Regions from separate parts of the Planococcus sp. SSTMD024 genome, predicted to be linked through region 1. Evidence: riboswitches for the same ligand, from Rfam matches in the RefSeq annotation. Region 1 holds a riboswitch; the other holds the start of a gene.
The links. Region 1 has a riboswitch for preQ1 ahead of queC (7-cyano-7-deazaguanine synthase QueC). Riboswitches for the same ligand answer to the same signal wherever they lie in the genome.
Positions count from the first base shown of each region.

Region 2: it holds a riboswitch for preQ1, as region 1 does, so the genes downstream of both, queF (preQ(1) synthase) here and queC (7-cyano-7-deazaguanine synthase QueC) in region 1, are expected to answer to the same signal.

Region 1 covers NZ_JBGGNS010000006.1:74,823-90,127, reverse strand. Annotated here, with positions in the region: gene dnaE (DNA polymerase III subunit alpha) at 1-2,134, opposite strand, end outside; gene AB9R92_RS01615 (DHH family phosphoesterase) at 2,152-3,093, opposite strand; gene AB9R92_RS01610 (YtpI family protein) at 3,187-3,486, shown strand; gene AB9R92_RS01605 (DRTGG domain-containing protein) at 3,573-4,880, opposite strand; gene AB9R92_RS01600 (metal-dependent hydrolase) at 5,048-5,728, opposite strand; gene AB9R92_RS01595 (M24 family metallopeptidase) at 5,819-6,916, shown strand; gene ald (alanine dehydrogenase) at 6,980-8,095, opposite strand; gene AB9R92_RS01585 (universal stress protein) at 8,394-8,894, shown strand; gene AB9R92_RS01580 (NADP-dependent oxidoreductase) at 8,945-9,883, opposite strand; PreQ1 riboswitch class I at 9,989-10,032, shown strand; gene queC (7-cyano-7-deazaguanine synthase QueC) at 10,041-10,703, shown strand; gene queD (6-carboxytetrahydropterin synthase QueD) at 10,700-11,122, shown strand; gene queE (7-carboxy-7-deazaguanine synthase QueE) at 11,119-11,826, shown strand; gene AB9R92_RS01560 (zinc ribbon domain-containing protein YjdM) at 11,907-12,233, opposite strand; gene AB9R92_RS01555 (universal stress protein) at 12,325-12,744, opposite strand; gene AB9R92_RS01550 (class I SAM-dependent methyltransferase) at 12,867-13,790, opposite strand; gene tpx (thiol peroxidase) at 13,843-14,349, opposite strand; gene AB9R92_RS01540 (RDD family protein) at 14,386-14,955, opposite strand; gene sppA (signal peptide peptidase SppA) at 14,970-15,305, opposite strand, start outside.
Region 2 covers NZ_JBGGNS010000020.1:105,839-121,143, forward strand. Annotated here, with positions in the region: gene AB9R92_RS06340 (endonuclease/exonuclease/phosphatase family protein) at 1-404, shown strand, start outside; gene AB9R92_RS06345 (endonuclease/exonuclease/phosphatase family protein) at 502-1,338, shown strand; gene AB9R92_RS06350 (queuosine precursor transporter) at 1,403-2,032, opposite strand; gene queF (preQ(1) synthase) at 2,045-2,539, opposite strand; PreQ1 riboswitch class I at 2,634-2,681, opposite strand; gene AB9R92_RS06360 (cytochrome P450) at 3,399-4,727, opposite strand; gene AB9R92_RS06365 (phosphotransferase family protein) at 4,924-5,853, shown strand; gene AB9R92_RS06370 (TraR/DksA C4-type zinc finger protein) at 5,930-6,481, shown strand; gene AB9R92_RS06375 (nuclear transport factor 2 family protein) at 6,541-6,906, shown strand; gene AB9R92_RS06380 (thiol-disulfide oxidoreductase DCC family protein) at 6,948-7,349, shown strand; gene AB9R92_RS06385 (hypothetical protein) at 7,421-8,614, opposite strand; gene AB9R92_RS06390 (STAS domain-containing protein) at 8,801-9,652, shown strand; gene AB9R92_RS06395 (metallophosphoesterase family protein) at 9,732-10,232, opposite strand; gene AB9R92_RS06400 (hypothetical protein) at 10,360-10,635, shown strand; gene AB9R92_RS06405 (dihydrofolate reductase family protein) at 10,690-11,223, shown strand; gene AB9R92_RS06410 (cell wall hydrolase) at 11,457-12,080, shown strand; gene AB9R92_RS06415 (carbohydrate ABC transporter permease) at 12,401-13,210, opposite strand; gene AB9R92_RS06420 (carbohydrate ABC transporter permease) at 13,227-14,102, opposite strand; gene AB9R92_RS06425 (ABC transporter substrate-binding protein) at 14,110-15,305, opposite strand, start outside.

The sequences.
Region 1 (15,305 bases):
CGTAATCGGCAAACCGCACTATCAAGTCATAGACCTCTCCCGCTTCTTTTGCGGTATAGCGTTTTTTTGTAGCGCCGCCGACAAAATGCGCTCGCTCTTCATCGAGGATTTGGCGGTTTTTTTTGCTGACGGCGCGGCGCAATAGATCAGCCTCGCCTAAGCTGAAGCCCGCCATCTCTGCGGCGATTTTCATGATCTGCTCCTGATAGACGATGACGCCGTATGTTTCCGATAAAATCGGCTCCAATACCGGATGGATATAAGCTACCGCTTCTTCGCCGTGCTTGCGGCGCGCATAAAGCGGGATGAACTCCATCGGGCCTGGACGGTACAAAGCATTGACTGCGACAATATCGCCGAATGCGCTCGGTTTGATGAGCATCAAAGCGCGCCGCATCCCCGGTGACTCCAGCTGGAAAATGCCGGCTGTATCGCCCTTCGCCAGTAAGCCGTATGTTTCTTTGTCGTCGAGCGGCAAGTTTCGGTAATCGATCGAGAAATTCAAATCGCGTTTCAGCATATGCGCCATGTTTTCCAGAATCGTCAAATTGCGCAAGCCGAGAAAGTCCATTTTCAATAAACCGATTGCTTCAAGTTCCTGCATCGGCCATTGGGTGATGAAAATATCGTCGTTGCCTTTTTCAATCGGCACATAATCCACCAACGGGCCCGGGCTCAAAATGACGCCGGCTGCATGAATCGAGGAATTTCGTGGCAGCCCTTCCAGCTTCAACGCCGTCTTGAACCAGCGCTCACGGGTTTCATTGCCGATGATCCAGCCCTCGAGCGCCTTCGATTCGCGAAGCGCTTCGCGCAAGGTGATACCCGGCCGGCTCGGGATGAGTTTTGAAACCTTCTCAAGTTCCTCTGCTTCAAAACCGAACACCCTCGCCGTATCTCTCGCAACCGCTTTTGCGGACAAAGTGCCGAAGGTGATGATTTGAGCTGTCTGTAAGGCACCGTATTTTTTTGCCACATACTCGACCACTTCGTGGCGTCGGTGATCTGCGAAGTCGATGTCAATATCCGGCAAAGTGACGCGCTCCGGATTCAGGAAGCGCTCGAACAACAATCCATGTGCAAGCGGATCGACATCCGTAATGCGCAACGCAAAGGCAACGAGCGATCCCGCAGAGGATCCACGGCCCGGACCGGTCAAAATGCCCCTGTTTCTGGCATGAGCCATGAAATCGGAAACGATGAGGAAATAATCGACATAGCCCATGGCCGAAATAACGCCCAATTCGTAATCGAGCCTCTCTGTATAGCTTTGAGCTAATTTGCCGACACGTTCTTCTATCCCTTTCAGGCACAGTGCACGGATGAGCCCACTTTTGTCGGTGCCTTCTTTTACAGGATAGTTCGGCAGCAATTGGCGGTTGAGCGGAATGGTGACGCGGCAGTTCATGAGCAGCGCATGGCTTTGGTCCAGCCATTCCGGATGGTCGGAAAACCATTCCGATAACTGTGCTTTTGTCGGCACGAACGCCGCTGAATGTTCGGGTTTCGGGCGTTCAGGGTCGCTCAGCTTGAAGCCGTCCCCGATCGACCTCGCCACTTCATAGGCAAAGGCATCTTCCTGTTTCACATAACGGCATTCGTGGCTCGCCATGAATTTGAGGCCGAATGTCGAGCAAAACTCCGTAAATGCTTCTTCGGTCTCCTGCACATTCCCTCCAGGCCGCTCAATGCTGGCACATAAGCGCTCGCCGAATAAACGCGACAAGCTGCCGAGCGCTTCGCTGCGGTCTGTCAGCACCCACGACGCATTGTCGGGAATCACGCACAATAAACCTTCTTGGTAAGCTGCCAGCCATTTTTGCGGGATGGCTTCCACATCACGAGTCGACAAGGCACTCGTCAGCTTCAACAACATATGGTAGCCAGTGTTGTTCTGTGCATACAGCACCACAGGCAATGCGGCACCGTCAAAGTCGACGGGCACGGAAAGGCCGAGCACCCCGTGGATGCCGGCCTTTTTGCAGGCGTCCCAAAATGGCAGGACGCCATATAATTTGGAATTGACTAAGGCTGCCGCGCTTGCGCCTTGCTCAGTGAGAACTGCAAACAGTTCTTCGAGGCGAATCGTGCTTTGCAGCGGATCAGCCGCGGTCACAATATGCGGGTAGACCATTTCAACACCTTCTTTCCTTATGCCTTCGCGCAAATTTCCTCCAGGCGCTGGATGACCCGGTCCGCCTCATCCCACGAATAAGCGACTGCGCCGGATGCCATCGGATGCCCTCCGCCCCCGAATTCTTTGGCGAGCGTATTGATGACTGGCCCTTTTGAACGCAGCCGGACGCGTATTTCATCATCTTCTTCTATTAAAATGACCCAGGCTTTGATGCCTTTAACGTTGCCGAGCGAACCGACCAGCAAAGACGTATCCGTCGGGGTCACATCGAATTTCGTCAAAATGTCCTGTGTGATCTTTACAAAAGCGGCGCCATTTTCATCTATTTGGAAATTTTGGTACATATAACCTTGCAAATGAAGTAATTTGCGATCCATCTCATACATGCCGTTATGAAGCTCGTTGCGGTCAAAATCATATTTGATCAATTCACCCGCCACATCAAACGTCTTCTGCGTCGTGCTCGGGAACAGGAAGCGCCCAGTATCCCCGATAATTCCTGCATAGAGCAATCTCGCTCCCGCATCAGGCATGGACCAGTTTTCTTCCACTTGGCCGTATGTAAATAATTCATAGATCATTTCAGAGGAAGAACTCGCTTTTGTATCCACTTGGCAAATATCCCCATAATTGTCATCGTTCGGATGATGGTCGATTTTCACCAATTTTGCCCCGCTGGGATAGCGTTGGTCGTCGATTCGGTCCGTATTCGCGGTGTCCGTCACGATGACCAATGCCCCTTCGAAATCTGCATCTTCGACTGTATCCGGAAAATCGAGAAAATCCATCGTGTAGTCGTGTTCTCCAGCTGCAAGCACGCGCTTGTTCGGGTAGTTGTGGCTCAGTATGTATTTCAGGCCGATTTGTGATCCATATGCATCCGGGTCGGGACGCACATGGCGGTGGATGATGATCGTATCGTATTGTTTAATTGTGTCGATGATTTGACTATACATTGCTTCAATCCTCCAGTGGACAGGGAAATCCATTCGCATTTTCTGATCATCCCCATTACAATGGAAATAGATTTGCATAACAGGAGGTTCCCCATGCTCATATTCGTATTTTTAATTATCATTTCTGCTGTATTTTATCTTTACTATAAAACGAAACAGATTCGCACGCGTCTGCCGGTGCGCAAAAATTGGTATGCGAGCCGCGCACAGATTGCGCTCGGCAGTTTCATCACCTTTTTCGGCATCAATCAGCTGTTCGTTTTCCAAACTGTCGTCACTTATATCATTGCCGGCATCTTTATCGTTCTTGGCTTGGCGCTGATCGTCCATAATTTCAAGGCGAACCGCCATTACCAAGCGTTTCTCGACGAAGAAACCCGCTTGAACCCATAAAACAGCCCCTCCCTTGCGGAGAGGTTGTTTTTTTTGTGGGCGATTATTGCATACCAGAGACCCCTGCCCTGTCAAGGTAGCGCTCGTTAGCGGTCGAGCAATTGGAAGGTCAGCATCGATTTGCCGATGACTTGCTGTTCATACAACACTTCGACATCGACTTTTGCTGATTTCCGGCTGATGTCCAAGATTGTCGGCCGGATGGTCAATGAAGCATCGAGCTGAACCGGTTTCAGGAAATAGACCGTGATGTTTTCCAACACGCTGTCTTTGCGGTTTTTCGTTTTGAGTGCCGTCGCAGCCGCTTCTGTCAGCACCATCGTATAAGCCCCGTATGACAGCGAGCCATACGCATTGGTCATTTGGGGAGTTACACGGAATTCCAGGCTGAGCGCGTCTTCCTGCACCAAGTTCAATTGGCTTTTGATGATGTCATCGATGGTTTCCCCTTGCTGCGGCTGTCGTTGCGCCGTTTGAATCGCTTTCAATACGTCCTGCCGGCTGATGATGCCCATCAAATTGTGATGGTCGTCGGTGATTGGCAGCAAATCGATTCCTTCCCAGATCATTCGGTGTCCTGCTGCCGCGACGCTCGTCTGCAGCGACACGGTGATCGGGTCTTTGGTCATCACTTTATCGATCGATTCCGTATCCGCTGCGCCGATGACATCACGTGACGTGACGATCCCGACCAGCCTGCCGTTGCTGTCGACGACCGGAAATCCGCCATGTGTCGTTTCATTGTTCAGTTCATTATAGCGGCTGATTGGATCTTTAACGTGCAGGAAATGCGTATTTTCCAGTGGAATCAAAATGTCTTCAATCAGCAGGATCTCTTTTTTGATCAATTGGTCGTAAATCGCCCGGTTGATCATTGTGGCTACCGTAAACGTGTCGTAGCTGGTGGAGATGACCGGCAACTCCAGTTCATCGGCCAGCTTTTTCACTTGGTCAGAAGCATCAAAGCCTCCTGTCACGAGCACTGCCGCCCCTGCCTGCAAGGCGTATTCATGGGCTTTGTAGCGGTTGCCGACAATGAGTAAATTGCCCGCTTCCGTATAGCGCATCATGTCTTCGAGCTGCATTGCCCCGATGACGAATTTGTTCAGTGATTTATGGAGCCCCGCACGCCCGCCGAGCACTTGGCCGTCGACGACTTTAACGATTTCCGCATACGTCAGCCGTTCGATATTCTCTTTTTTCTTGCGCTCGATGCGGATCGTGCCGACCCGTTCGATTGTCGAAACCAGCCGCTTGTTTTCCGCTTCTTTAATGGCCCGGTAAGCCGTGCCCTCTGATACTTGAAGCTCCTTGGCAATCCGGCGAACGGAAATTTTCTCCCCAACAGCCAAAGTCTCGATATAATCCAAAATCTGTTCGTGTTTCGTAGCCATTATTTCACCAATCTTTCTGCTATCCTCTATCCCTTAGTTTAGCATAATCCGAATGGAAGTCGACAATCCGTGCGGCCCCCTTTTAAAAAGCAAAGTTTGGCTTGCGGCAATAAAAAACAGGCAAGGGGGATTATTGCCCTCCCTTGCCCGTCTTCTGTTAATAGATTTTATAAATCGATGCTGTCTCCAGGCTCCATGATCTGCACTTCCGCCTGCTTGACCGCTTGCTTGAATTGCTCCGGGTCCTGCTTGATCGGCGGGAAAGTGTTGTAGTGAATCGGCACCGCCGTCTTCGGATTGATCAGCTCGACGGCGTACGCCGCATCTTCTGGCCCCATCGTGAAGAAATCGCCAATGGGGACAAACGCCAAGTCGATCGAATGGCGTTTGCCGATGATTTCCATGTCCCCGAACACCTCCGTATCGCCGGCGTGATACACCGTCTTCCCTTCCGCTTCGAAGAGAATTCCGGCTGGCATGCCGCCGTAGATCACTTCACCGTCTTCTGTCGTATAGGACGAGCTATGGAATGCTTTCGTGAATTTTACTTTCCCGAAGTCGAACTCTTTGGCGCCGCCCAGGTTCATGCCGACTGCATCCAGCCCTTGCCCGCTGAGGTAGTTTGCCAGTTCCACAGGGGCTACCACGACCGCGCCGCTTGATTTGGCGATGTCCACTGTATCGCCGACATGGTCGTTATGCGCATGCGTCAACAGAATCGCGTCCGGCTTTTCTTCGCTTGCTGTCAAGTCCGTCAATTCGTTTCCGGTAATGAATGGATCGATAAGGATCGTTTTGCCGCCGGTTTGGATTTTCACAACCGAATGACCGTGATATGAGATTTTCATGATATCCCTCCAATAGAGTTTTGGCTCCTTGCTTTCTGCTGTTTTATACCCTGATTTTTGATATGCTACACATGAAGGGGAGGAATACATATGAACAAATTGACCAATTTGCAAAGTTTTTTGAAGCAGCAGCAACTCGACGCGGCGCTCATCACCGACCCGCATAATGTCTTTTATTTGACCGGTTTCAATAGCGACCCGAAAGAGCGCTTGCTCGCCGTCATGGTGTTTGCTGATGCTGAGCCGTTCCTCATCTGCCCGGCAATGGAAGCGCCCGATGCGAAAGCAGCCGGCTGGACTGGCGAAATTGCAGGACATGCCGATACGCAAAACGCGATGCAAGTGCTTTACGAAACAGCAGCTACGCGGAATTTGCCGCTGGAGCACATCGCCATCGAAAAAGCGCATATGAACGTCGAGCGCTACGACGCAATCAACCATTATTTCCAGTCACCCAAGATCCATTCGATCGATGCGCAGATGAACGCGATGCGCGTCATCAAAGACGCGGCCGAACTCGACATCCTGCGCCATGCCGCGTCGCTTGCGGATTACGCCATCGAAGTGGCAGCTGACGTAATGCAAGAAGGCATGACGGAAATCGAATTGATGACCGAAATCGAGACAGCGTTGAAGAAACGCGGCATCACCCATATGTCGTTTGACACCACTGTGCTGACAGGGCCAAAAGCCGCTTCCCCGCACGGCAAAACAGGGCAACGCAAAATTGAACGCGGCGATCTCGTGCTGATGGACCTCGGCGTAATTTATGAGGGATATTGCTCGGACATCACCCGGACGCTGGCTTTCGGCGAACCGAGCGCGCAAGCGAAAGAAGTTTACGATATCGTTAAGCGTGCTGAACAAGCGGCACTTGATGCGGTGCGCCCTGGCGTTACAGCGGCTGAGCTTGATGGAATTGCCCGCAAGACCATCGAAGACGCAGGCTACGGCGAATATTTCACACACCGCCTGGGCCATGGCCTCGGAATTTCCGTCCATGAATTCCCATCGATCCACGGGGGCAACGATATGCCGCTCGAGGCGGGCATGGTCTTTACGATCGAACCTGGCATTTACGTCACGGATCAAGTCGGCGTGCGCATTGAAGACGATCTCGCCGTCACCGAAGACGGCTACGAAGTGCTGACCAAATACCCGAAAGAATTGACGATCATCAATCGATAACGAAAAAGGAGCTGTCCCGGAAATCCACATAGCGGATTTTCCTGGGACAGCTCTTTTGCATTATTATTGCAGCAATTCGTCGACTGATTTGTATTCAAGGCCTTGATCGTCAGCAACGGCTTTATACGTGACATGGCCGTCCATCGTGTTGACGCCTTTTTTCAATGCTTCGTTGTCGAGGACTGCTTGCTTGAGCCCTTTATTGGCGATTTGCACTGCGTAAGGGACCGTCACATTCGTCAAGCCGATTGTCGAGGTGCGCGGAACTGCACCCGGCATGTTCGCTACGGCATAATGGACAACATCATGTTTCACATAAGTCGGTGCATCGTGAGTCGTGATGCGGTCGCTTGTCTCGAAGATGCCGCCCTGGTCGATGGCGATATCGACTACGACAGAACCGGGTTTCATGGATTTGATCATGTCTTCAGTGATCAATTTCGGCGCTTTCGCTCCTGGAATCAATACCGCTCCGATGACTAGATCCGAATCTTTTACCGATTGCGCAATGTTAAGCGGATTAGAAACCAAGGTTTGCACATCTTTGCCGAACAGGTCGTCCAATTGGCGCAAGCGTTCTGGGTTCAAATCAAGAATTGTTACATCAGCACCCATCCCGATCGCCACTTTCGCAGCGTTCGTCCCGGCAACACCACCGCCGACGATCGTCACTTTCCCACGCGAAACGCCAGGGATGCCGCCGAGCAGAATTCCGCCGCCCCCGTGGATTTTCTCGAGGAACTGAGCACCGATCTGTGTCGACATGCGGCCGGCCACTTCGCTCATCGGCGTAAGGAGCGGCAAGGAATTATTCGGAAGTTGAACCGTTTCATAAGCCACGCCTGTCACTTTCGACTTAAGCAAAGCATTCGTCAATTCCACTTCGGGTGCCAAATGCAAGTAAGTGAAAAGCACTTGGCCTTCACGGAAATGCTTGTACTCGCTAGCTACCGGCTCTTTTACTTTCATGACCATGTCCTGTGCCCACGCTTGGTCAGCATCGGCGACGATGACAGCGCCGGCTGCTTCATAATCGGCATCCGTAAAGCCTGACCCTAGCCCTGCGCCTGATTGGATGAAAACTTCATGGCCGAAAAGTGCCAGGTTCACTACTCCCGCCGGTGTCATTGCCACGCGGTTTTCATTGTTCTTAACTTCTGTAGGTACCCCAATACGCATTACAAAACCCTCCATTATATTGTGTCTGAAATAATAAAATGAATCAAACTATCAGTATTTGAAACCAAATCCATTCTAACAGATATTGTTTAATATTGCTCCTTTATTTTGTCTTTCCAAAAGATATTTTTTGACTGGGTAAAATGCGTTATAAAAGCGCTTACGGAAAGAACGAAAGGTATATCGGAATAGTGAAAGAAAAAGAAATAGGAAATTAATCGATAAATTTCACTCTTTAAGGAGGAACAATTTGCCTATGCCTCGAAAGATACAGTATAGACAAAGGAGGAATGTACAGATGACATTAAAGTATAATCAAATCATGGTAGCTGTCGACGGATCGAAAGAAGCGGAGTGGGCTTTTAAAAAGTCCATCGGCATCGCAACACGGAACAACGCGACGTTGAATTTGGTGAACGTAATTGATACTCGTTCCTTCGCTGCAATCGAAGCCTATGACCGCTCAATTGCTGACCGTGCCCAGAAATTCGCTGAAGACTTGCTTGGGGACTATAAAAAAGAAGCCGAAGCCGGCGGTGTGGAAAAGGTCAATATCGTGGTCGATTACGGTTCCCCTAAAACGATGATTCCCCGCGAACTCGCAGAAAGGGTCGAAGCTGACTTGATCATCTGTGGCGCGACTGGTTTGAATGCAGTCGAACGTTTCCTCATCGGCAGTGTTTCCGAGCATATCGTCCGCTCAGCGAAATGCGATGTGCTTGTTGTCCGTACAGCTGAAGCACAGAGTGACGCTCCAGACGATTATTATTCGGAAGAACGCTCCGGAAAACCGGAGTAGCAAACATAAAAGCACACGGCTTGGATGGATGCCGTGTGCTTTTTCTATTTTCATTGCTTCACTTTAATGACGATTTTTCCTCTGGCATGGTGGGATTCGCTTAGTTCATGCGCGTCCCGTACCCCTTCCTCCGTTAGCGGATAGATATGGCCGACTTCCGGTTTCACTTCCCCGCTGACGAATAAATCGCCCAATTTCTTCAATTGCTGCCCGTTCGGCTCCAGCCAGAAACTGCTCACAGTGATGCCCAGTTTTTCTGCCTTCTCCTCATCCGGTTGGCCGGCTATGCTGACGAGCCTGCCGCCGCGCTTCAAAACACCGTAACTTTTTTCAAGCGTTTCTCCGCCCAAGGTATCCAATACGAAATCGAAATTCTCCAAAACTTCCGAGAAATCCTCTTCGTGGTAATCGATTACGCGATTCGCGCCGAGAGACGTGACCAGTTCGTCGTTTTTATCGCTCGCTGTCGTCGCTACATAGCAGCCGATGCTGTTGGCAATCTGGATGGCCATGCTCCCGACACCGCCAGCCCCAGCATGGATGAGTACGCGATCGCCTTTTTTGATATGGCCGATCTCCACCAGGCATTGCCATGCGGTTAGCCCGGTCAACGGAATCGCCGCACCTTGCTCGAAACTCATGCTTTCGGGCATACGCGCCAACAAATTCTCATCTACCGGGACGAATTCCGCATACGTCCCTTGGCGTGTCGTGGCGGGGCGAGCAAAAACCCGGTCGCCGGGGTGGTAATGCTTGACCCCTTCGCCTACTTCCTTGACGACTCCTGCAACATCCCATCCGAGGATGATCGGGAATTCCCACGGCAGCATTTCCTTCAAATAGCCTTCCCTCAGCTTCCAATCAATCGGGTTGACTGAAGTCGCATGGACTTCCACCAATACTTGATGCGCTGAAATGGCCGGCGTCTCCACTTCACGTTCTTTCAATTGCTCTTTACCCCCATACTGGTCAATGACGATCGCTTTCATCTTCACCCACTCCTCCCTTTTACCATCTATATACCCTGACACCATTTCGCTACACATGAAAAAGCACAGGAACTTGCCTATTTATGCTATTATGGGAACTGTTTCATCAAAGAGGTTCGCAAACTCCCTCTCTAAAAAACTAAGGAGCTGTATATTAATGAAAAATGAAAAAGCAGTCGTGGTCTTCAGCGGCGGGCAAGACAGCACCACTTGCCTATTTTGGGCGCTCGAACAATTCAGCGAAGTGAAGGCCGTCACTTTCGATTACGGCCAGCGCCACTCCCAGGAAATCGACCACGCAAAACACATCGCCGAGACGCTCGGCGTACCATTGCAAGTGCTCGATATGGGGCTCATCAATCAATTATCCGCCAACGCTTTGACACGCGATTCGATCGAAGTGGAAGAACAACAGGACGGCCCGCCTTCCACATTCGTTCCCGGGCGCAATTTATTGTTCCTGTCTTTTGCCGCGATTTACGCCGATGCATTCGGCGCACGCCATCTCGTGACCGGTGTTAGCGAGACGGATTTCAGCGGCTATCCGGATTGCCGGGATACGTTTATCCGTTCGCTCAATGTCAGCCTCAACTTATCGATGGACAAGCAATTCGTCATCCACACCCCGCTCATGTGGCTTGATAAAGCAGGTGTCTGGGAATTGTCCGACGAACTCGGCGCATTCGATTTCGTCCAGACCGAAACCTTGACCTGCTACCACGGCATTCCGGCAGCAGGCTGCGGCACATGCCCGTCTTGTGTGCTGCGAAATGAAGGCTTGCAGACGTATTTGTCCCACAAGGCAGGTGCGAAATCTTGATGCAGCAATTCTATCCTTCTGTCCCGCATCCTTATAGCTTCGAATTGAATAAAGATATGCATTTTTCCGCGGCGCATTATATTCCTGCCGAGGAAGCGGGCAAATGCGCGAAAATGCATGGCCATACCTATCATTTGAATATTACGATTGCCGGCGACCGATTGAATGGCACCGGTTTTCTCATCGATTTTAAACAATTGAAAGACCTGATCCACAAACGCTACGATCACAGCGTCTTGAATGACCATCCGGAATTTGCTGACACGTTCCCGACAACCGAACAGCTCGCACAGCAAATACACAAGCTGATCCAGGACACACTCGACCGTTCGGACAACCAGCCGACATGCATTCAAGTCATCGTCCGGGAAACCCCGACAAGCTATGTCGTCTACCGGCCGAAAGAGGTGTCTTCATGAAGATTCCCGTGATGGAAGTATTCGGCCCGACGATCCAAGGCGAAGGCATGGTCATGGGCCAGAAAACGATGTTCGTCCGGACCGCTGGCTGCGACTATTCCTGTTCATGGTGCGATTCCAAATTCACTTGGGACGGTACCGGAAAAAGCGTCATGATGACCGCAGATGACATTGCCCAGCAGCTTGAAGAGCTCGGAAACGACGCTTTTTCACACGTCACCATTTCCGGAGGCAACCCCGCACTTCATAAAGGCATCGCGGAATTGGTCGCATTATGCCAAGGAAAAGGATGGCGCACAGCTGTCGAAACGCAAGGCAGCATCTGGCAGGATTGGCTCTTGGAAATCGATGAAGTCACCGTCTCCCCGAAGCCTCCGAGTTCTGGCATGATTTTGGACTACTCCAAGCTGGATGCAATGCTTGGCAAACTGTCGTCAGCTCAAGCCAGCCTGAAAGTTGTCATTTTTGATGATTCCGATTTCTTTTTCGCAGAACAGCTTCATCTGCGCTATCCGTCCTTCCCGTTCTTTTTGCAAGTCGGCAATGACGACACCCAGACGGCCGACGACGAAAAACTGGTCCAACATCTGCTCTCGCGCTACCAATGGCTGATCGATAGGCATTTATCGTCCGTCCCTCTCAACGACGCAAAAGTGCTGCCGCAGCTCCACACACTGTTATGGGGCAATAAGCGCGGCGTATAAATGGCAAAAAAAACCGGCCATTCCGCCAATAACTGGGGAATGGCCGGTTTTTCTATTGGATTCCTACAATATTCAAAGGCTCACGCTTTTTTCACAAATTCCGATTTCAGCTGCATCGCGCCGAAGCCATCGATCTTGCAATCGATATTATGGTCTCCGTCCACGAGCCGGATGCTTTTGACTTTCGTTCCGATTTTTAAAGTATTGGAACTGCCTTTCACTTTTAAATCCTTGATGACCGTAACAGCGTCCCCGTCCTGCAAAATATTCCCGACGGCATCGCGCACTTCTTCTTGCTGTTGTTCAGCCGGGTCCCATTCATGTGTACATTCCGGGCAGACCACCATTCCCGCATCTTCATACGTATACTCAGAACCGCATATCGGGCAATTCGGCAACTCCATCATCGATCTACTCATCTCCCATAATTCACGATGCTTCTTGCACCGACAGATATCTACAGTATACCAAAGCCTTGCGCGGCACGGTGGTCAATTTTCACTTGACCACCAGAACCGGGCATTCTGCGTGATTGACGACTTTATGGCTGACACTGCCGAGCATCACTTCGCGGATCGGCGACAACCCGCGGCTGCCGAGGACTACAAGATCATACGCCTTTTCCTTGGTCATCTTGACGATAGCAGGGCCCGGAATGCCATGCAGCACTTCAACATGATGAAATATTTTCTCCCTATCGAGCATTTCGGTTACCGGCTGGATTTTCTTCCGCCTGGCCAGATCGAATTCCATCGCCGATGCGTCATGGATTACTTCATTCTCATCTTCCTTATAGTCGGAAACATAGACAACCGTCACTTCCGCCCCATCGACCAAACTGGCAATCTTCATTGCTTCTCTGGCTGCACGGATCGAGTTTTCCGAACCGTCGACTGCCAATAAGATTTGCTGATACATACTCCCACTCCTTTCAAGCTGATCGGTCTCCTGTCTCTTTACGCTATTCGCCGTTAGCTTGAAAGTTCCTGCCTTTTCACAGAAACCAAAAAACCGGCCCTTTTTAAAAGGGCCGGTTGTTGTCATGCTTTGTTTTCTTTGAACCATCCGTTGACTTGCGTGAAAAATTTCGCCATCGTTTCAGGCTTCGACATATTCGGGACACGCGCAAGAAGCACTTCTTTCGGCGCTTTCAATCCGTCTTGTTTCTTTTGCAACACCAAAACGGCTTTGGCATGCTGGGCATTTTTGAAGATGTTCTCCGGCAGTTCCATCACCGCCTGTATGTGGGCCTGCTGTTTCAGGAAGCTGTGCAATTGCCCGGCAAGCGGCGACTCGAAGATATTCCGAGGAATGACAAAGAACAAATAGCCGCCTTCTTTTGTATGCTTCAAGGATTGCTCGATAAACAAGTGATGGGCATAGGACATGCCTTCTTCCGCTTTTAATTCGTAATTCGAGGCAGTCGCTTCGTCCGGGTAATAACCGACCGGCAAATCGGAAACGACGCAATCGACCGGATCGATCAATAGCGGCTGCAGGGCATCCTGCAAATAAAACCTTACCGGCTGTTCGATCAAATTGCCTATGTTCGAAGCCAGGCGGATCAACAGGTCGTCCAGTTCGACGGCTGTGCCGCTCATACGCCCGTCCAGATAATTCATCACCGTAAATAAAAGATTGCCTGTACCCGCTGCCGGGTCGAGAACCGTCGCCTGCTTTTCCTTGACGAATAGCTCCACCAGATAGCCGATCAACAAGCCAAGGGCATCCGGCGTCATTTGGTGATGGGGCTGGACATGCTCTTTCATGCCTTTCAAGATCGACAACTGGATCGCTTTTCGCATATCTTCTTTCGTTGCGCCTTGTGCGATAGGCAATTGCCCGTCCAGCCAGCGTTCGGTTGTCGTGAGCAAACTTTCCAGATAGGAAGTTTCTTCCTGTTTTTGGATCGATACGGTTTCGTTGTCGATCGCCGTAAAAATGGTTTCCATCGATGAATTCATAAATCTCCGTCCTCAATAAGGAAACCCACTCGGCTAGAGTGGGTTCCTGGTATTAGTTTGTCAGCTCTTTTACTGCTGCTAGTGCTTTGTCGTAATCCGGGTGGTCGGTGCCTTCTGCCACATATTCCACATAACTAACTTTCCCGTCTTTGTCGACAACGAAAATGGAACGTGCCAACAAGCGCAGCTCCTGCATCGTCAAGCCGTACGCTTCACCAAACGAAAGATCGCGGTGGTCGGACAAAGTCGTGATCGATTCGACACCGTTGATTTCTGTCCAGCGCTTTTGCGCAAATGGCAAGTCGCAGGAAACCGTCAGCACTTCGACGTCTTCTCCAAGAGATGCCGCTTCTTCGCTGAAACGTTTTGTCTGGTCGGAACAAACTCCTGTATCGAGTGATGGAACAACACTGACCAAAAGCACTTTGCCTTTAAAATCATGCAGGGTTTTCGGTTCCAGGCTGTTCGATAACGCCGTGAAATCCGGTGCCTCGTCGCCCACTTTCACTTCATTGCCTGGCAATGTTACAGGGTTTTGCTTGAATGTGATTTGTACCAAATTGCAACGCCTCCCTTTCAGATTACCTTTATCATACTAAATGGTTTCACTCTCTTGCAACCGAGACCCTTCCAGCCGTTTTCTCGCCATCTGCTGTTTGCGATAGGCTTCCTCATGCACAACGGTCGTATCCGCGATGAAATCATGCACGCCTTGCTTCAAAGGCGTGAAGCCGACAATCCAGTACAAAGGCAAGATTGTCACCGAAATAAAGCGGCCGATCCATTCGCGGAACAATAAAGTGGACCAGGATAAACGCTCCGTTTTCAGCGAAACGACCCGCAAGCCGAAAATCATCTTGCCGACCGTTTGCGCGAAAAATTTGGTCATCAGCACAAAATAGCCGTAAAAGACAATGGCTGTCAAAATCGCATAAGGCGCATACCATGCCGTTTCAGCCGTGTCCCAGCCAAATAACGCAAAAACGGGACGGATCAAGATAGAAGAAACTGCCGAAATAACCAGGACATCGATCAAATACGCCCAAAAGCGCATCCAGAAACCAGCCGGCTTGCGTTCGTAGAACAGGACTTTATCGTTTTCCGGCCGGGCCGGCGGAGTTGCAGCCGCTTGCTCCACCGCATCATTATTGACGTGATCAGTCATGCTTCTCCACCTCCTTAATTTTCACCGTAAAGATACATCATGCGCGGCCCGCTATTTTGGGACAGCATATCCGAGATGAACTTCGTTTCCATATCCATGCCAAAGAGTGAGCCAGCCTTCATCGCAAATAGTGAAGACCAGTTATCGCCAGCACCGTATTCAAAGACTTCGCCATCCGCTAGATCGAAATCATCGCGCATCGCTTGGATAACGTCTTCTGCAAATCCGAAATCATCAGCAAGGTTCGCTTCTACTGCTTGGCGGCCGTTCATGATGCGCCCATCTGCGTATTCCTTCACTTCCGCTTCCGTCATATCGCGCCCTTCTTCGATAACATCGACAAATTGCTC
Region 2 (15,305 bases), on a different contig from region 1:
AGCCGCGGGGAATGCTCGAAGCGGTTATCGAACTGGCAGGGCAACGGTTTTCTTTCTATAATACGCATCTATCGCTCATTGACAAGGAAGTGGACCGCAATTTGACGGAAATCATCGCCATCACAAGCGATAACCCGCTGCCCCAAGTGCTGGTGGGGGATTTCAATGCTGCGCCTTCTACGAAGCACATCCAGCGATTCTCCAAACATTTTTATAACGCATTCGGTTCGGGACCTTATCCCGATACGTATAAAAAGCAGGGCGACCACGGCCAGAAAATCGATTATATTTTCCATGATGCCCATTTTCAAGCGACAGAAGCATGGATCCTCGAAAGTGAGGCATCGGACCACGTTCCAATTGTGGCAAAAATCAGAAATTTACAAAACTCTAACAATTTTTAACCTGTTTTTAACTTATAAAAAGCATCATTCTTGCTATAATGAAGGGGACAATTGCAGCTGCCACTGATTCGTTTCAACCAGAAAAGGAGATGGTCTCATGCACGGCGATGCCAGCAGGACACCAACAGTGAAAGTGATGTCGTTCAATATTGCCCATGGAATGGGAATGGATGGCGAAGTGGATTTAGAAAGAACCGCACAGGTGATCGAAGCGTCTGGAGCCACCATTGTGGCGCTTCAGGAAGTCGACCGTTATTTTTCAGCCCGCAGTTTTTATATGGATCAGGTCGAATGGCTTTCCGAACGGCTCGGAATGTACGCCGCATATGGCGCCAATCTGAACCAGGCGCCGGATGACCCGGAACGCCCGAACCGCCAGTACGGCAATGCCACATTAAGCCTTTATCCAATCAAATACGCAGAAAACCATTTTTTGACGCAAGTCGTTACTGATATCTACAATAATGAGCAGCGAGGCGTTCTCGAGACAGTTATTGAAGTCGGGGGCACATACCTCAAAGTGCTAAATACCCATTTAGCATTGAAAGATGAAGAGCTTGAAATGAGCGTTGCGGAAATACTGGAGATTGCCGGCAAAAGCCATTTCCCGAAAATCATCGCGGGCGATTTCAATGCACCGCCGACACATCGCCACTTGGCCCATCTCCATCACACCATGACGGATGTCTTCTTGAAAACGAAGCGCGGCGACGCCTATACGTATCCGTCTCCTTATGAAAATCACGAAACCGGTGAATCGTTCAAGCCGATGACACGCATCGATTACATTTTTGCTGACCGCGGTTTTGACGTACGGGATGCAGAAAAAATCGAAACGGCTGTATCGGATCATTTGCCGATTACCGCAGAGCTCGTCTGGACGCAAAAACAGGATTTGGGCGCAATCATCGTGCCTGCAGTCCAGCCATCCTAAAAAATTCAACTCCAAAAGCCGCCGGCAATGTTTGCCGGCGGCTTTGTTATGCATTGATCCATAATCAAGCAAAGCTTTTTTGAGTGGCTGTCTTGGAGCGGCGCGCGAGTTTGACGAGCAGGTAGACAAGCGGCGTATCCGCTGCTGCGACGACCCATTTGAATACATACTGCGTCAAAATCATGGCGGCCAATGCCGACAACGGCATCGTCCCGTAAAAAGCGATGGTGATGAAAATCGTCGTATCCACCAATTGGCTGGCCATCGTCGAGGCATTATTGCGCAGCCACAATTTCGATTCGCCATTACGTGCTTTTAATTTATGGAAAATCGTGACGTCCAAGTTTTGGCTAATGAAATACGATACTAAGCTTGCGAGCGTCACCCGAAAACCGGCGGAGAAAATCGACTCGAACGCTGCCTGGTCCGCAAAAAACGGTGCCGATGGCAAATGGATGGCCGCAAAGATGAACGCCAGGGCCGCGAGTTGTGTGATAAACCCGGCCATGACCGTTTGGCGGGCGGCTTCTTTGCCGTACACTTCCGCGATCGTGTCGGTGATCGGGAACGTGAAGACGTAGACGATGACCGCAGCCGGCAGCACGGCCCATTCGCTGATGGAAAATAACTTTACGGCCAAAATATTCGACAGGATGAGCAGGCCGACAAAAGCGCCGTTTAAATAAAGTAGCATTGGCGGTTCTCCTTATCGGTTGGTGATCGTTTCGGGATTCATGTCGTGGTTCATCATCCGGTACGTCGCCATTTCCTCGTATTTCGTGCCAGGCTTGCCATAGTTCGTATACGGGTCGATCGACAAGCCGCCGCGCGGGGTGAACTTGCCCCATACTTCGATATAGCGCGGGTCAAGCAGCTCGATCAAGTCGTTCATGATGATGTTGACGACGTCTTCATGGAAATCGCCGTGGTTGCGGAAGCTGAACAAATAAAGCTTCAAGGCTTTGCTTTCGACGAGCTTTTTGTCTGGGATGAAGCTCAAGTAGATCGTCGCGAAATCCGGCTGGCCGGTTTGCGGGCACAGCGACGTGAATTCCGGGCAATTGAATTTGACGAAGTAATCGCGCGTGTGGAGATTGTCGATCGCTTCTAGAATGCCGGGGTCGTATTCAAATTTGTAGCGTGTGTTCTGGTTGCCGAGCAAAGACAAATGCTCGAGTGTTTCTTCGTTTCTTCCTGCCATGTGTGTGGCCTCCTTATAATGGGCCGGCGGGGGAGAGCTATAAAAAATCGGACAACAGAAAAGCCGAATCGCATGTGGATTCGGCTTGATTTCAAAATCCATAGTTTTTTATAGAGGGTGGAATGCTATGAACCTCTCCCGTTGCCGGGTTATTTAATTTCCTGCCTTATCGTATAAGATGAGGGCGGTTCTGTCAATTGTTGGTTTGTTAGGGATTAGCATTTTCAAGTTGCGGGTCATACATTTAACTATATGAAGGAGTGAGTAGAAAAGCTTCCGCTTTTCGACTTCGTTTCAGGGGGGCTGCTTTCCGAGGGGCGAGTGTTGAGCCAATGTACGGCAAAGAGCACCGTACATTTGTCTCGCCAGCCCGCGCGGTCCCTCAGGAGTCAGCCCCCCTTCCACTCCGTCTCCAGTTTTAGAGGGGAAGAAAACTACTTCTGTCCACTCATCAGAAAATGAGAAAATGGGTCACATTTTATAGTTCATATCGTTTGGATCAAGGAGAGTGTGTTTTTGTCCTCGTCTTCCAACTAGATATTCGGTTTAAGAACTTATGTATCAGACGCCGCATCTCAGGAAGCGATTTCCCCGCTAGCCGGCAACTTTATATAGAAGCAGATCGATTTAAACACTCAACATACAACGACATATCTAAGCTGCCCAGCGCCAAGGGTGAGCCGACGCAATAAGACAGGTGTTCTTCCTGGCTTATTGCAAGAGGCCAACCCAAAGCAGGGCGGCGACTACCAACATGAAGCTCAACTTAATGAACAGGAATGATTCCACAAGCAAACCCTCACTATCTTCTTTTCCAGAAATAAAAAAAGCTAGAGACAGAATCTCTAGCTTTTAACTATTAATGGAACGGACAACCTGATTGTACAGTCGTATTCTTCTGTTCGTGATAGAACACATTGTCCGGGCGGTTTTTCAGTTTTTGGACGTCTTTTAAGATTAAGCGGCTTTTTGGCATAGTTGGCATGCGGGACATGTCGTAGGACAAGTCTTGTTCAGGCACGCTGTATTTCAAGTTCTCCGCAAAGTATTTGAAGATGGATTGCATATACATGACCGTCATCCATTCACCTGCACAGCGGTGTCCGGTATGGTGGTCACCGCCGCCTTGCGGAATGAAAGAAAACGGGCTGCCGTCCCATGTGCTGAAACGTTCCGGGATGAATTCATCGGCGTTGTCCCAGGAATCCGGGTGATGGTTCGTGCCGTAAAGGTCCAGAATGACGCGCATGTCTTTTTTGAAGTGGACGCCGTTCCAGTTGAAATCTTTTTTGGAGATTGCTGCCATGACGGGTGCGAACGGGTAATAACGGCGCACTTCCTGGGCGAAATTGTGGCTGTAATTGTTTTCGTCTGCCTGGAGTTTGCCGCGCGTGACTGGATTTTCGTGCATCGCCATGACGCCGAAGACGATAAAGTATGCCGTGGCGATCATCGGGCGGTAGGCGTTATTCAAGTCGACAGCTGCCGTCTCGAGGTCGAGCAGCTTGCCGTTCGGTGTCCGGTGATGGGCGACGATGTACGCTGCGGTATAAGCTGGCGGGTTGTATTCGCCTTTACGGATTTGCTTGATGATTTTTTTCAGCCAGTCTTCGTGCGCATTGCGCGCTTTCATGCCTTCAAGGTAGCGTCCTTCAGTAAGGCCGAATGAATCGACCATCGTCACGAGCTCCCATGTGCGCTGCTTGACTTCGCTTTCTTTCATCGGCAAGCCGGCCCAATGGATCATGGAGCGCGTGAAGATTTCTTCGATTTCATCCAATAGGACGACTTCGTCCATCTGCTCCCATTGTTCGGCCTTGGCATCGAGTTCTTGGATCATCATGCGTTTGGCGTCTTCCAACCGTTCAGGTGTCATCATCGACAGGAACATGCGCTTTTGCTGGTGATGGTCCTCGCCGTCGCGGCCATGGACCGCACCTCGCCCGAATAGCGTTTGCTCAAGCGGAAGCGGCGCTGCGCCGCTTCGTTTGAAATAATCGTTATTGTAGAACAGTTCAGCCGCTTCTTCGCCGGCCATGCATACTACCTTTTTCCCGAGCAGGCGGGTTTCAAAAATATCCGAACCCAGCTCTTTGCGGCGGCCAGGCAGGAAATCAAATCCTTCTCCGAGAAGGGAGAGGGTATTGTCTAATTCTTTTGCTTTCGGGATCGGGTGCTTCACTTTCATGTAACGTCAGCTCCTTCAGTATGTTCAATGCAGGTGATTCACCTGTTAAGTTGAAAAGTCATTGTAGGGAACCATACCCTTCAGGCGCCGCGGTAAACGCTTCCCAAATTTCGAGCTGGCGGATATCAAAAAGCTGGAGTAGGCGTTTTTTCATGGTACACTTAAAGCAAAAGATAGGCTGAAAGGAGCGGCAAGGATGACAAATGGATTCGGCGGCTTATCCCGCCAGGCACTCGAATGGGTCGAATCGAAATGGCCAGGAGCTGCGTTGGAAGAAGCTGTTCCGTTAGAAGGTGGGACTTCTTCACTGCTTTATGAAATTCGCGCAAGTAAAGATGGAGAGCAAAAGAGCGTCGTGTTGCGCCTTCACCATAAAGGGGAGTGGCTCGACCAGGAACCGGACTTGGCGAAGCATGAAGCGATGAGCCTGGAGCTTGCAGAAAAAGCGGGCATTCCCGCGCCGCGCATTATGGCGTTTGACGAAAGCGGCGAAGCGTGCGGCATGCCGGCCGTGTTGATGACAAAAGTTCCGGGGGCGGTCATCTTGCCCCCTGCATATGATGCAGCGTGGCTTGACGGGCTTGCTGGGACGCTAGCTGAGATCCATCGCCACAAAGCAGAAGGCTTTCCTTATGAATATTTTGCCTATAACGATGCGAGGCGCCTCGAGCGGCCGAAATGGTCGCGTGTGGAAGGCGATTGGATGCGCGCGTTCTATATTGTAGCCGCGGGTGGGCCGCCAGTGGAGTATTGCTTGATCCACCGCGATTATCACCCGGGAAATATTCTATGGGAAGAGGGGCGTGTGAGCGCGGTCGTTGATTGGGTCAATACGTGCCGCGGGCCGGCGGGAGTTGATGTCGGGCATTGCCGCGTCAATTTGGCACAGCTTTACGGCACCCGGGTCGCCAACGAATTTTTGGATGCTTACGAACGCCATGCCGGCGAGTCGTTTGCTTACGATCCATACTGGGACTTGCTGTCGCTGATCGATACTTTGGACGGCAGCCCGGCGGTTTATCCTGGATGGAAGACATTCGGCCTGACCGGCCTGTCCGACGAATTGGTCCGTTACCGTTTGGATGAGTATTTGATGAGCTTAATGGACCGCTTCGATGATTTCTGAGCTGCGCCCTGAGGTTTGATTTCTCCGAGAAAGGCAATATATATAGCACAAGCGAGTATTTGGAGGAGGAGTCATAATGACGGACGAACAGCAAAAGAACTTGAAGCAAGAACTCGAAGCGCAATTGAAATCGCTCGAGGAACGGATGGAACATACCGAGGAATTCGAAACCAGCGAACTATCCAATTACGATAATCACCCAGGCGATAACGCCACTGATTTGTATGATCAGGAACGCGGAATGGCGATGGAGCAATTCAAGGAAGAAGAGCATGAAGACGTGCTCGCTGCGCTGAAAGCCATTGAAGAGGGAACTTACGGCAAGTGCGCAGTGTGCGGAAAAGACATTCCGTACGAACGGCTGGAAGCCATGCCGACCGCGCTGACTTGCATCGATCACGCCGACCATAGCTTGGACCTTGAAAGCCGGCCTTCAGAGGAAGACGTTCTTGGATCATCGACTGACCGCCCGGCAAGATCGGACGACGGCAGGATCCGCGATTATGAAAACAGCTTTGAAGATGTGGAGAATTTCGGTTCTTCAGACGGCCCTCAAGACCAGCCGGGCGAAGATCAGGAAGATTTCTACAAAGACGACGAAGCAGAAGAAGATGAACAATTTAAATAATCTGGTCCCGGCGCTCGCCGGGGCTTTTTTTAATACATATGGATGGAGGAGGCAACGGAATGGACAGCTTGCGTAAACAATTCCTGGCATTGGAGAACAGCCATTTGGCACCGGTGGTCAGGGAATCGAACTGGAACATGTCCGGCATACTGGATGACGAGTTTTTTGAATTCGGCATGTCCGGCGGGGTGTGCCAACGTTCCGATTTTAACGGGGACTATGATTTGCAAGAAGACGACTATCACATTTTTCGCTTTGAAGCGAAAGTGCTCGGCCCGGAGTCGGTTCTGACGGTGTATGTATTGGAAAACCGGACGACAGGGGTGTGGACCCATCGCAGTTCGGTCTGGAAAAAACGCCAGGACGGCTGGAAGCTGTTCTTCCACCAAGGAACGAAGACAGATGGTTTCAAGAAATGGGAATAGGGAACATGAAATACAGGCATTAGTTTAAAGGAGGATCATCTATGGAGCATGCGATTGTGTTATTCGATGGAGATTGCAATTTTTGCGATTCCAGTGTGCAGTTCATCATCAATCATGACCCGGCAGGTTATTTTCAATTCGCTTCCCTGCAAAGCGAGATTGGACAGGAGCTTTCCAAAAAGCACAATATTCCGGACGATGTCGACAGCCTTGTGTTGATCGAAGGCGGCGAAGCGTACGTCAAATCGGAAGGCGCGCTCAAGATTTCACACCATTTGACGGGCCTTTGGAAATTGGCGTATCATCTTCAGCCATTTCCGCGCGTACTGCGCGACGGGGCATATGATGTCATCGCCAAAAACCGTTATAAAGTATTCGGCAAGCTCGACAGCTGCATGCTGCCGCCTCCGCATATCCGCAAGCGGTTTTTGGATCAATATTAAAGACGTCAAAGGGCAGTTCCAGAAAACCTGGAACTGCCCTTTTTATATGGAGAAATTCTTTCGTACCATGATTAAAGGAAGTTGGAAAAGCGCCAATAATGGGCAGCGATCGGGTCGGCCATCCAGGCGAGCCCTTCGCTTTCGGTCTGGTGGATCGGCTGCCATGTTCCATTATCCCCGAGCTTCAAGTAGATCTCATGATTCGGCGATTGATCATGGACGCCGATGAAATCATATACGCCGTTGCGGTAAAAGGTCGCGGATACTTCGTAATCGATGTTCGGTGAAGTCGTCAACGGATTCCCGACGCTGTGGGTGAGCAGGATCCCGGTTTTTTGGGCCGTCTCTTCCGATATTTTGGCGTCGATGCCTTCACTCGAAGCCACATCCGCTTTACGGAACTTGCGCCGCCAATTATAGGCGATGCTGGTGCCGATATCTTTGTCAAAGTCGAATGTGCCCTGTTCTTCCGTGAGGTCGACGATGCAATTGGTGAGTGACCGGTAATGTTTTGATTCCGGGTCGAATGTCCGGTTGTCCCCTTGGAAGTAAGGGTTCGGAGAGGTCAGATTAGGGTTTTTCAACACATCATCCGGCAAAAAGGTCAGGTAGCGCAAATGCCATTTCAGTTCCGGCGCCTTTCCCTGGCCGTTTTCGAGTAATTGATTGAGCGGCGCGATCTTTTTCGACAGCCAGAACTTTTCAACCGCGGCTTGCTCTGGTGATGAGCCGATATTTAATGCCCCGAATATATTGGCTGCGAGTGATTTGATTTTTCGTAATGGGCTTTCGGTCCGTTCGACAGGGCGTTTCGCGCGTATCCAATAAATTACTTCGCGATCTTGTGGCACATCCCGGTCGGTGAATTGGGTATTTCCAAGCTTTGCGACTTGCTCGCCGTCGCGGTAGATTACGTATTCATCGATGCCGTCGATCGCTCCCCACGCAAGTGACACCCGCTTGTGAGAAACGATAGTCGAGAGGACAATCTGTTCGAGTTGATTGATGCTCTCGGGATCGCGCTTTTCGGTGCCGGTCAACAGTTTCAAGGCGGACACCCAGCTGCCTTGTGCGGTTTGGCGTTCTATGGTGTAACAGAACAATTCGCCAGGGCTCAGGCCTTCATCGCGAAATGACGCCTGAGTGCCTGTATAGACGATTTCTCCGTCTTTTTTTATTCGTGAAACTTCATCCGTCGGGGTCCAAGTGAAGGAAATCATGCTATCGGTTTGTTCCAGTAATTCAATGTCCCATTCTTTGTTCATTGAGGAGCCTCCTTTTCGCTTGTGATATGGTATACCCGATATTTGGAAATCATGAACATATTAAAAAAACTGGTTTTGTTACACAATTTAAATATTTCAGATAATAAAGAGCGTTATAATGTAGGTAGATAAAAGAACGAGTGGAATTTCCGGGTCGAAAATAAGTTGAGAAGGGGAGATGGGTGAATGGTGAGGGGAAATCTGGAAAAGATAAGGGATTTCAATGATTTCGACGAAGCGGCTTCTTATATTCTCCAAATTCTCAGCAAGCAAGCAGGCATGAACAGTTTTTATATTTCTAAACAAGAGGGCGGCGCCCAAAAAATCGTCAAGGTACATAACACGAAGCATCATTTGATTGAAGAAGGGGAAGCACCCCCGCTGCCATGCATGCTGTCGGCTTTGAGCATCGAGCATGGGGCGGAGACCTTGATCATCGAACGGATTGGGGAACACGAATTGACGCGTTCTTTGGGGATTGCCGATGGATTCGAAACAGGTTGTTTTATCGGCGTGCCGATTTTTTATGAAGACGGGTCAAGCTATGGCACGGTTTGCGGGCTTGACGATGGCCCGTGCGAGCTGCCGGCGGACTTGCCGTTCATCTTTGAAACGCTTGCCACGTTATTTACTTATGTCCTAGAGCTTGAACGGGCGTACGGAGAGATTGAATCGCTGGCAGCGCCAATGGTCCCGATTGTCGGAAGGGTGGCCATCCTGCCGATCATCGGCGAAGTCAGGGCATCGAGGGCACAGGCGATCATCGATCATGTCATGCACGGGTGTGCAGAAAAAGGCATCGAAGTGCTGGTAATCGATGTGTCGGGTGTGTCGCAGATCAATTCAGAAGTGGGCGAGTATTTACTGAAGCTTGTGAGGGTCTTGGGCTTGATCGGCGTGCAGCCGGTCGTAACAGGCATCCAGCCTTATATGGCGCTGAAAGTCCCTCATTTTGCCGAGGCATTGAAAGGGACGATGATCGAAGCGAATCTCGAGACAGCCCTCAAGCGGCTCGGTTTCAGCTTCGAAAAAAATTGAACGCATTGATTTGTCGAGTCGGCTTATCTCGCATCCGTTCAAAAAGGCCATTTCCTTTAAAACAGGAAATGGCCTTTTGTTAATCTTCTTTATCGAAAAAAACGTGCTTGAGCTCCCAGGTATCGCTGATTTCAAGCAACCCGAATGAGTATTGCGGCTCGCGGCGTTTATCGGTCGGCGAGCCGGGATTGAACAAAACCAGCCCGCCCGTTTCACGCATGAGTGGCTGATGTGAATGGCCAAAAACGATGATGTCGACATTTTCGCCTTCAAAACTATCAAGAGCCCGCTGTTCGGTCGTCTTGCGGATGCCATCTCCGTGGACGACGCCGATTTTCAAATCGCCGAACGTGAAAATCTTTTTTCGCCCGAAACGGTCGACGATGTCCCAAGGGTCGACATTGCCTGCCACACCATCCGTTTCAGCATAAGCTGATAGTTCGTGGTAGACATCGAGTACTTGCCAATCACCGGCATGAATGATGAAATCGGCACCGTCGCAAGCATCGACAAGCGGCTGAGGGAGTTTTTTCGCCCGGTTCGGGATATGCGTATCAGATACGATGACTATTTTCTTCATCAAATCGCCTCCAGGATCATTTTGTTCCACTTTACCAAACTCTCGGGCTTACGTCTAAAAGCGGCAGAGGTTAAGGGAATTGAAAAAGGGGAAGACAAGATAGAAAGAACAAACTGGAGGGATCGTTATGGGCATTGACATGAAAAAGTTTATCGCATCAGGCGCGGCACTTGGCACAGGGTTGGTCTTGTTAAAGGCGTATAATGGGAAAAAGCGCAATGTGTGGGTATACGAAGACAGCGATATGCACAATAGCTACGAAATCGACCATGAGGAAAGCGTTAACGCTCCATACGACCATGCGGAACAAGGGCTGACCCAATTGGATTCGGCGTACCGTTCGGAATGGCAGGCGAACGCATTCCCGCAAACGAAAAAACAATTGGAAGACTTGGAATCATGAGTGGGCGCATGACGAAGAATCAGCGGAAACGAACCGCTGAAGGAGGCAAATGCGATGGGTGAACGGAAAGTCATTTGTTATATCGCGCAAAGTTTGGACGGTTATATCGCCGATAAAGAAGAGACTTTAGATTGGCTGTTGAATGTGGAAATGGATGGAGACGCCGGGTATGGGCGATTCATCGAAACGGTCGACACCATTCTTTTGGGCAGGCGCACCTATGACTGGGTGATTGACCACGAAAGCGGGGAATTCCCTTATGCCGATCAGCGTTCCTATGTATTCACAAGCCATCCAAAAGAAGATGAAGGCAAAATTACCTTTACATCGGAAGAGCCGGCAAGAGTCGTGAAAAAACTCAAGCAGCAACCCGGGGGCACGATTTGGCCAGTCGGCGGCAGCTTGCTGCTGGAGAGTTTGCTGCAAGAAGACCTGGTGGATGAATTCATCATTTCCATCGCGCCAGTGACGCTTGGAGACGGCATCCCTTTATTTCAAAAAGCGCAGCGCCGGCTCGATTTCACTTTGGAGAAAATAGAGAAAGACGGGCAAATCGCGCAATTGCATTACACGAGACGAAGAAATTGAATCCATGAGGTTTTGGAGAAGGCGGGCAAATAGCTCGCCTTTTTCAATTCCCCGGAAATGGAAGCGAGCTTTCTAGGTCTAAAGGAACTGCTGGACATAGAAAGGCCTATCGAGTTGATAGAAAAATTCGAAAACAAAGTAACTCCGTCATGTTGTTTTTGATATTTGCCAAAGATATACTTTAAAAAGGAATCAATTGTCGATTCTTGTCAAAAAGGAAAAGGAGAGGAAACATGAAAACAATTAAAGTGCTCTTATTCAGTTTAGCAACCATTTTCTTTCTCGCGTTTTCACATTCAGCAGTTTCCGCTCATGCGCCGGATCTACACGAAGGCGTCTCCGGAAGCGAAGTGACAGAGCTTCAAGTAAAACTTCAAAAGCTTGGTTATTTCCAAGTGGCACCGACGGGTTACTACGGTTCGATCACGAAAGATGCCGTGGTCCAGTTCCAACGTGATTTTGGCGTCAAAGCGACCGGCTTTACGGGGCCGATGACACGCGAGAAGATGAAACAAGTCGATATGATGGCACGCACCGTCCACGGTGAAGCCCGCGGCGAAATATTCGAAGGAAAAGTCGCGGTAGCGGCAGTCATTATGAACCGTGTGCAATCCCGTGCGTTTCCGAGCAGTACATATGGCGTCATTTTCCAGCGCAACGCCTTTACAGCAGTGAATGACGGGCAGTATTGGCTGACGCCAAACGCTTCCGCTTACCGCGCTGTGCGGGAAGCGGCGAAAGGCTGGGATCCATCTTCCGGCGCGACATATTATTACAACCCGGTCACGGCAACTGACCAGTGGATCTTTACTCGTTCGACCATCAAGAAAATCGGCAAGCATGTCTTTGCCAGATAATAAGAAAAGCCTCCGGAAATTCCGGAGGCTTTTGCGTTTCGTTTCAGCCGGACGCTTTCCGCGGGCACGGCCTCAGCCGCTTCGTCGCTAACGCTCCTGCAGGGTCTTCGGCTCGTGTCGCTCCTTCGCTTCGCTCCGTCACTGCTCCCGCAGGAGTCGCCGGCTTCCACTTCACTAGTGATAAAAGGATACTTATTTAAAATGACTATAATATTTGGTTATTTTGAATGTAAAATAGAATTTGAATTCTCGTGACAAGAAAGTTGTCATTTGTTTTATATCTCAGAAAAAAGCCTCCGGAAAAATTCCGGAGGCTTTTTTTATCCTTTGACCGCGCCGGCTGTGATGCCTGCGACGAAGTAGCGCTGCAGGAAGACGTAGGCGATAACCATCGGTGCTGAGGCAATGATGACGCCTGTGAACAGCATCGGATAATTGGTGGAATATTGCCCTTGAAACTCAAGCAGTGCGAGCGGCAAGGTTTTGTAAGCATTGTCCGTGATGAACAGCAGCGGGTACAAAAGGTCATTCCAGTGCATGACGAACAGGAAAATCGCTGTCGCCGAGAGGGAAGGCAAGGATAATGGAATCGCCACTTTCGTGAACATCTTCCAATTGCCGGCCCCGTCAATCGTGGACGCTTCAAACAACTCCTTCGGCAAAGTTTTCATAAAGCCGGTCAGGATGAAGACAGCAATCGGCAAAGTCGAGGAAATATTGACGAGAATGAGCCCAAGAAGGCTATTCGTCAGCCCCAGATCCAGCATGAGTGAATACAGCGGCACCATGATGACTTGTGCCGGCACCATCATGCCGAGCGTGAACACGGCGAACAGCACATTCCCGATCCAATTATTCATGCGCGTAATGCCGAATGCCACCATCGCAGCGAGCAGCAGGGTGAACGAGACGGAAAACAAGGTAACGATGGTGCTGTTAAGAAAATAGCCCGCCATCGTTTGTTCCTGGAAAATCGCAACGTAATTGTCGAATTTAAAGCCCCCATCCGGCAAGCCGAGCGGGTCGCGGAATGTTTCCTGAAGTGTTTTTACGGACGTCAACAGGACGACCACTAACGGAATCAGGATCAGCAGCGCGTAGATGAGCAGTGAGAACTTTCTGAACAGCAAAGTTGCCGCCCCCTTTCTAGTAAGATACGCGATCTGAGCGCAACGCCTTGAATTGCAAATAAGTGATCAACGCGATGATGACCATGAAAATGATGGAAATCGCGGAAGCGTAACCGAATTGATAACTCTTGAACGCAACTTCGTAAATATACGTCGCGATGATTTCAGTGGAGTTATTCGGCCCGCCGCCGGTCATCGCGAACACCAAATCGAAGGCTTTGAACGACTGGATCGTCGTATAGGCGACAACGATGGTGGCGGAAGGTGCAAGAAGCGGCCAAGTGACGCTTTTGAACGTCTGCCACTTGCTGGCGCCTTCGATTTTTGCCACTTCGTACAGTTCCTCTGGAATGGCCTGGAGCCCAGCGACGAAGATGATCAACATCTGGCCGGCATGGAACCACACTTGGGTGATGGCCAGCGAGTAAATGGCGATATTGGCGTTGCCGAGCCAGTTCTGCGCCAGGAAGTCCAGTCCGAGCAGGCCGAGAATTTGATTCAGGATGCCCATCGACGGGTCGTAGATGAACGCCCAGATAAAGGCGACCGATACCGAAGAAAGAATGGTCGGGAAAAAGTAAAGTGCCCGCAAAAACACATTCGTCTTCGTGTTCTTGATGACGATTAGCGCGAAAGCAAGCGCGACAAGCGTCTGGAACACGACGACCGTCAGCATGAACTTCAAGTTATTGCCGATTGTTTTCTGGAAAATCGAATCCCCGGTGAATGCGCGGGTGTAATTGTCGATGCCGACAAACTGGAAGGCAGTGCTTAAGCCGTCCCAGTCGGTAAACGAATAGAACAGGGCGCTGATGGTTGGATACAGAAAGAACAAGCTGTAAAGGACTAGCCCCGGAAGAAAGAACAAGTAGATGGATTTGGAGATTCTCATGGACTTGTTAATTCCTGTTTTCTTCTACGATTTGCTGGGCTGCTTCAGCCGCCGCCATTGGATCTTCGCCCCCAAGAACGTTTTCGATTGAACTGAGGACCGCATCTTCAATTTGGGCGTTGGTGATCAAAAAGCGTGGCTGGAATCGCGTATTGCGCTCGTCGATCCAATACGAGGTGTTCTGGAGTGCTTCAGACTCGTATTCGACATCGTTGACAGTCAAGTGCTGCCCGGTTTCATTGGCGTATTTGGAAGCCACTTCCGGCTGGCTCAAATACTCGATGAACGCTTTGGCCTGGTCTTTTTTCTCGGAATTGCTATTGACGGCAAGCATGAACGTCGCCGTATTGATGCCTTCATAAGTGGCTTCGCTTTCTTCCACTGTAATCGGCGCGAGCAAATCGAGCTCAAGGTCCGGGTTTAAGTCGAGCAGGGAATTCATGTGGTAAGAACCGGTCGCAAGCATGGCCGCTTCCTCATTCGCTACCATCGCCATGGCGGAATCCTGGTTGGTGCCGAGTGCATCGTCCTGGATATAGCCTTTATCGGCGAGAAGTTTAAAGTCTTCAAGCGTCTTGACCCACCATTCATTGGTCAAGGATTCGTCGCCGTTCTGAAGTTTTTCGAAAATGTCTTCATCCGGCGCATTATTCATCATCATGCTGTTCATGAATTGGTTCGGCCCGATATCAGCGCCGGGGAAAGCGATCGGCGTGATGTCGTTTTCGAGCAAAGTATCGGCCATTTCCTGGAATTCCGTCCAGCTTTTTGGCACTTCGAGGCCGAGTTCGTCAAACATGCCTTTGTTATAGACCGGCATATTGAACACCAGCTGATATGGGAGGGCATATTGCGTACCGTCTTTCTGGCCGACAGCGATCAGGTTTTCGTCAAAATTCGAGACGAAGTCTTCTCCGCTCAAGTCTTCAAAAAAACCGGCACTTTCGATCGATTCAAATTGGGCGCCAGGGAAAGACGTGAAGACGTCTCCTGTCGAACCTTCCTGCAGCATGCGCTGTGCCGTCGCTTGGTACTGGTCGGATGGATAGATGTTCTGTTCGACGCGAATGTCAGGGTTCGCTTCTTCGAAATCGGCAATGATTTCGTCGAGCACCGCTTTGTCTTCTCCGCGCCAGTGCATGAAGCTGATCTGTGTCGCATCGCCGCTCTCAGAGGAAGATTCACCGCCTCCGCTTTCGCCTG